2 regions of the Brevibacillus sp. FSL K6-2834 genome follow, and region 2 is predicted to be linked to the other one. Evidence: a T-box and tRNA genes for the amino acid it is inferred to sense, from the RefSeq annotation. Region 2 holds a T-box; the other holds one or more tRNA genes.
The links. The T-box of region 2 lies ahead of leuS (leucine--tRNA ligase). A T-box ahead of a tRNA ligase gene usually reads a tRNA of that ligase, here a tRNA-Leu.
Positions count from the first base shown of each region.

Region 1: it encodes a tRNA-Leu, which carries the amino acid that the T-box ahead of leuS (leucine--tRNA ligase) is inferred to sense. The anticodon was not compared.

Region 1 is NZ_CP151945.1:2,642,206-2,645,616, forward strand. It holds gene NST96_RS13095 (NAD(P)/FAD-dependent oxidoreductase) at 1-731, shown strand, start outside; tRNA gene NST96_RS13100 (tRNA-Leu) at 1,457-1,543, shown strand; gene NST96_RS13105 (aminoglycoside phosphotransferase family protein) at 1,804-2,712, shown strand; gene NST96_RS13110 (HAMP domain-containing sensor histidine kinase) at 2,967-3,411, opposite strand, start outside.
Region 2 is NZ_CP151945.1:2,069,141-2,072,551, forward strand. It holds gene yqeK (bis(5'-nucleosyl)-tetraphosphatase (symmetrical) YqeK) at 1-526, shown strand, start outside; gene rsfS (ribosome silencing factor) at 538-894, shown strand; gene NST96_RS10205 (class I SAM-dependent methyltransferase) at 900-1,643, shown strand; T-box leader at 1,690-1,989, shown strand; gene leuS (leucine--tRNA ligase) at 2,101-3,411, shown strand, end outside.

The DNA of each region.
Region 1 (3,411 bases), 570 kb from region 2:
GAATTGCGAAGGAGGAGATAAGCGCCTATCCGTCCGTGTCTTTCGTGGCGGATACGGCCGTTTCGATCACGGGATCAGATGGACATTTTCAAATTATGACAGAGCAAGGTAAGACCTTTGAAAGCAGAAAGGTGCTGTTTGCCATAGGAATGAAGGATCGGCCGCTGGACATTCCTGGACTAGCGGAAGTTTACGGAAAAAGCGCCTTCGTTTGCCCGTATTGCGATGGCTGGGAATTAAGCGACCAGCCGCTAGTCATCATTAACAAGGGGGCAGAGCTTATGCACTTCGCTCCATTGATTTCCGGATGGACGAATCGTTTTGCCATCTGCACGAACGGCCCCGATGAGCTGACGGATGCACAGCGCGAAGAGCTAAAGCGACATCAAGTCCCCCTATTTGACTCGCCGATTCAATCCATTGACTCCAGCGAAGGAATCGTCCGTCAAGTGGTTCTCGAAGACGGGACAACCATTCCGTGCAGGGGGATCTTTTTTAAACCGGTGCTGGTCGCGGGATCGGAGCTGCCGCGAACGATCGGATGCCGCATCACGGAAGCGGGATCGGTCGTTGTCGACGAGTTCGGGAAAACGAATGTCCCGGGCGTCTATAGCGCCGGAGATGCGGCATCGCGGCTCTATCAGGCGATTGCTGCAGCTTCTATGGGCGCATTTGTCGCTGCGGCCATCAATAATGAACTGAATATGGAGGCTTGGAGGAGAAACGGCTGAAGTTTCTTGCGGCAGATTACGGCAGATTTCGTCAGGTATTCAGGTACGAGGGGAGTTTCCAAAGAAAAAGTTGACGGTAGATATTTTACCTGCGTTAATTGGTCCTTATTTTGCCGGGCTTTTAGCCGAGTTTCTGTCTTGGCGATTCGTTTTTTGGCTGGTGCTTTCTTTCATTGGCTTGTCTGAAGTGCTGACGATTCCCGCATTTCGCAAATTTTCGGTGAGACAAGAAAGCGGCCTCCAACAACGGCCGCAAAGAAGGATATGTGGTGCTCCTGGCCGATGGAACGTGTTTGCTGTTGACTGGACGCGGTTTTATAACCGATTGGAGAGGGATGGCGCTTGCAGCAAGTGGGAGTGCTGATCATGATACAGCCCTTGCGAAAGCTGCTCCCCGAGGGTACTTTCCGTGCAAGGAGAGGCATGCCCGCGACCATTGGCTCAAGTGGGTTGTTTGTCGCTTGCTATCATGCCACTGAAAGTAACGTTGCATTGGGTTTGTTGACAGGAATATTGCTGGCATTGTCTTTGCAATTGCTTTTTGTTCTCTTGTGCTTTGCGATTTCCTTTCACATCAAACAAAGGTGAAGACTAACGAGCCGGAGTCCTCCATATGATCTGGATGGAACAGTCCCCCTGCAAAGCGGCAACGGGGTGCCTTTCCCATTTTCCCAAAGTCCGCTTTACATCTCCATCGTCTGCGAATATAATAATTCTTGTCGCTTGCGGTCGTGGCGGAATTGGCAGACGCGCTAGATTCAGGTTCTAGTGGTGGCAACACCGTGGAGGTTCAAGTCCTCTCGACCGCACCATATGTAAACATAGGGCCCTTCAGATTCTTCTGAAGGGTTTTTTTTGTCTGAATATATTGCTGAGAGGGAAAGGGAAATATACGATAAAATAACAATTGTAGATATCGTAACCGGAGGCTTAAAATAAACCATTTGTCATTGATTATCGATCAGCTGTAGATCTATTGCACAAGACTCAGCTTGGTGGACCCATCCACTGGAAACTACAAATGAATAGAGGGCTACTATGGACGAGATAAAAATAATCCTAAGAGAGCAGTATGGTATCGATTGCAAAAATGTTTCGCCGCAGCAGGGGGGGATGGTCAGCGCTGGCCTACAAAGTGCTTGATGACCGGTGTGCTTATTTCCTGAAGGTTTATGAAAAAAACAGAGCATCTACCTCCAAGTGGACAGCTCTCATTGATACGTACATGCCTGTCACCGTTTGGCTCCAGCAAAATAGCGGCTTGAAGGGGAAAATTCCTGTGCCGCTATTCACAACAAATGGCGATTATAAATACGAAAGTAAAGATGCCATCTATCTTCTTTTTCAATATATTGACGGAGAAACGATTGGCAATCGTGAGTTAAGCAGGGAGCAGGTTTGTCAGCTCGCGGAAATCGTTGCGGAGCTCCATTGGTATGGGGGAGAAATCCCTGTTCAAACAGAAGGACTCCGGGAAGTTTTTGAGGTTCCGTTTTTGCAGGAGCTGAGGAACGCATTGGATCACGATTGGAACAAGCTGTCAACGGATGTTGTGAAAATGATCGAACCAAAGATGGAACGTATCAAGAGCCTGTCCGATAGCATTCGCAGGCTGTCTGCAAGGTTGAAAAACAGTCATCCCAAACTGGCTCTATGCCATACCGATATCCACAATTGGAATTTGATGCTGGCCGAAGAGAAGCTGATTCTGATTGACTGGGAAGGGCTTACAGTGGCTCCCGTAGAAGCCGATCTGATGTTCCTGGTTGATCATCCGCATTTCGACACATTTTTAAGCATCTATCGGAAACGCCATAAAGACTATTCCTTTAACCCCGATGCCCTCCAGTTTTATCAGGAGAAACGGAAATTGGAAGACATGTGGGAATTTGTTCAGCAGCTTTTATTCGATGAGCAGGATGCCGGGGAGAGAGCCGCAACGATCAGCTTGTTGGCGAAAGAGTTAAAAACGCTCGTTTAGATCATATAAGTGCTGCGATAGCCGTTTCGGTGGTAGAAGGAGCAGGAAGGAACTGTGAGGGACTTTGGCAATTTGAGTGCTTTTGTGTTGAGACTGGCCGTTTCCATGGGCTTAAAGCATGCCTATAAACCTGTTTTAAGACTGAAGCACACGATATAGCGCACTGGAATAACGGAAACAGAGCGGCTGCAGCAGGGTGAAAGCAGCCGCTCTGTTCTTTTTTAGCGTGAAAGGACATGCACGGGGCAAAAAAATCAAGAGTCTGCCATGACCGGAAGCTCGATCTCGGCTCGCAGCCCTTTCCCCGTATCGCTCGTCAGGATCAGCCTTCCCTGATGGGCTTTGGCAATCCGCGCGACCATCGGGAGGCCGAGTCCGTGGCCGTTCTGTACAGGGCTCTTTCTCTTGGTCGAGTACGGCAGCTCCAGCAAATCGGCAAGCTCGCTTTGCGGTATTCCTTTTCCGTTATCCGTGACGGTGAAGCGGCACGTTTTTTTGTCGGGGGAACGCATGATTTGCAAAAGAATCTGGCAGCCCTCTCGATTGTGAAGCATGCTATTTTGCAGAAGGTTGGCAATCGCCCGCTGCAGCAGTTTTTCATCACCATTGACCTTGATGTTCTCATCCTCGAAAGCCAGTTGCAGGGAGAATCTCTCACCGACATCATGGTTGTTGAGAAAGTCTGATACGGCCTGCCGG
Region 2 (3,411 bases):
GCACGAGAAGCGGTATCAGCATACGCTGGGCGTGGCCGGAACTGCCAGACAGCTGGCGCTTCAGTATGGGGCAGACCCCGATAAAGCCGAACTGGCGGGTTTTTTGCACGACTACTGCAAATGCTGGCCGGTTGAAAGGATGCGTGACGTTCTCATTCGTCACGATCTCCCCGCCGACCTTTTGAACGGGGACAAGGAGCTGTGGCATTCATTTGCCGGAGCAATCGTCATCCAGACGGAGATGAATGTCTCCGACCCGGACATCATCCAGGCCGTTCGCTACCATACAACGGGCCGGGTCGGGATGACGCTGTTAGAAAAAATCGTTTGTGTGGCAGACTATATAGAACCAAACCGAATCTTTCCCGGTGTTGAAACGATTCGCAGCTTGGCGTCGCAAGATCTGGATAAAGCTTTGGCGCAAGCTCTCGGCAGTACGATTCAACATTTGATCCAGCAGAAAAAAACGGTGTATCCATTGACACTGTTGGCATATAACGATCTCGTATCCGGACTGGATACATAAGGAGGAGTTTCATGGTTAAAACAGTAGAAGCCCTGGCAAGACTGGTGGCAAAGGCGGCAGAGGACAAGAAGGCGGAAAATCTGATCATCATGGACATCAGCAAGCTGTCCGTCATTGCGGATTATTTCATGATTTGCCACGGGAACAATGAACGGCAAGTACAAGCAATCGTTTCCGAGATCCGTGATCAGGCTCACAAGAACGGTTACAAGGTACGCGGCATTGAGGGAGCAGACGAAGGACGCTGGGTGCTTGTCGACCTGGAGGATGTCGTCATCCACGTATTCCATCGCGAAGACCGCGAGTTTTACAATCTCGAGCGGCTGTGGGCCGAAGCCCCTATCGTCCAATTTGGAGAGGAAGGCTGAGGTAAATGGCGTACGGGCAAATGGCGGCTGTCTACGACAGGCTGATGACCGACTCCCCTTACGATCAGTGGCTCGATTGGGCAGAGGGTGTCTGGACCAGGAAAGGGAAGCCGCGTCAAGTCATTGACCTCGGCTGCGGGACCGGAAGCATCGCCATTCCCCTGGCAAAAAGAGGGTATCAGGTGACAGGAGTTGATCTGTCTGCTGACATGCTTGCAGTAGCGTACGACAAGATGAGGCGGGAGCAGGCCCAAGTCAAATGGGTCGAACAGGACATGCGCGAACTGGCATTGCCCAAGACAGACAGTGTCTTGTCCTTTTGCGACTCGCTCAGCTACTTGACGGAAGAAGAGGACGTGAAACGGACATTTTCTCTCGTCTTCGAGCATCTGCATCCAGGCGGGACCTTTTTGTTCGACGTGCACAGTCCATACAAAATCCTGCACGGTTTTGGAGACCAGACCTTTACTCTGGCCGAAGAGGAAGTTTCGTACATTTGGCAATGTTTCTGCGATCCGCTGCGGCTCGAGGTAGCGCATGAACTGACCTTTTTTCTGCGGCAGGAAAACGGCTTGTACGAACGTATCGAGGAAGTGCATGAGCAGAGGGCGTATCAGCCATATGAGCTTGCTCGCTGGCTGATGGAGACCGGCTTTGTCGATGTGGAAATAACGGCCGATTTTAGCGGCCAGCCACCGCAAGAGACGAGTGAGCGTTTGTTTTTCTCGGCTTGCCGTCCGCGAGATTGACAGCATTGGCATTGATTGTCTATAATCGAAAGTACAACCACAAACAAGGAATGCGTTGATGAGGAGTAGTACGAAAGTGAAACGGCAAAAGAGAGTTGACGGCAGGTGAAAGTCAACCCGTCCCTTTCCGAACTCGCCTCGAAGCACTCTGCCTGAAGACCGTCCAGTAGGAGCGGTTGCGTAAGGGGGAGCGTCTATCCACGATACGGATTTTTCAAGCGGGTGAGCTTATGATTGCAAGCATCAGGACTTCTGCTTTCTGTGAAGCAAAGCGATGATCGGTGTGCCGTCTGTTCACCAATGTGGGTGGTACCGCGGGAGCGTATATAATCCTCTCGTCCCTTTTCGTTTCGCGATTGGGGGCGGGAGGTTTTTATTTTTTATTGAAGTGGCCCTCTTCTTCTTAATGGGCGAAGCATTTGTTTGTTTTCATGAATCTACGATAGGAGTGCAAATCATGGCTTACAATCATCAGGAAATCGAAAAGAAATGGCAGACGTATTGGGAAGAGAATAAAACCTTTAAAACGCTGGATGATCCGAGCAAGAAGAAGTTTTATGCTCTCGACATGTTCCCGTATCCATCCGGAGCAGGCCTTCACGTAGGACACCCGGAAGGCTATACCGCGACGGATATTTTGTCCCGGATGAAACGGATGCAAGGCTACAATGTCCTGCACCCGATGGGATGGGATGCGTTCGGGCTGCCTGCTGAGCAATATGCGCTGGACACGGGCAACGACCCGGCAGAGTTTACGGAGCGCAACATCAATACGTTCCGCCGTCAAATTAAATCTCTTGGTTTTTCTTACGATTGGGACCGTGAAATCAATACAACCGATCCTGCTTATTACAAATGGACACAGTGGATTTTTACCAAGCTGTATGAGCATGGCCTGGCGTATATCGACGAAGTTGCCGTGAACTGGTGCCCAGCATTGGGAACAGTTCTGGCCAACGAAGAGGTAATTGACGGGAAAAGTGAGCGCGGAGGACATCCGGTAGAACGCCGTCCGATGAAACAGTGGGTACTGAAAATCACCAAGTATGCTGATCGTCTGCTGGAAGATTTGGAGGAGCTTGATTGGCCGGAAAGCATCAAAGAAATGCAGCGCAACTGGATTGGCCGCTCTGAAGGCGCTGAGGTTGTCTTTTCCGTTGACGGCCACGACGAGACCTTCACTGTCTTCACGACCCGCCCGGACACTTTGTACGGCGCTACCTTCGCAGTGCTTGCTCCGGAGCACAAGCTGGTGGAGAAAATTACAACACCGGAACAAAAGCAGGCAGTTGAAGACTACCTGGAGCAAGCCAAACGGAAAAGCGATTTGGAGCGTACAGACCTGGCCAAGGAAAAAACGGGCGTGTTTACAGGTGCGTACGCAATCAATCCGGTAAATGGAGAAAAACTGCCGATCTGGATTGCCGACTACGTCCTGATCAGTTACGGTACCGGTTCTGTAATGGCTGTTCCCGCTCACGATGAGCGCGACTATGAATTTGCGCAAGCATACAATCTGCCGATCAAGGAAGTAATCCGCGGCGGAGATGTATCCAAGCAAGCGTATACGGGCGATGGGGAGCACATCAACTCCGGCTTCCTGGATGGATTGAACAAGGAACAGGCAATCAGTAAAATGATTGAATGGCTGGAGGAGAACAACAAAGGAAAACGAAAAGTAACCTTCCGCCTGCGCGATTGGCTGTTTAGCCGCCAGCGTTATTGGGGAGAGCCGATTCCGATCATCCACCTGGAGGACGGAACGATG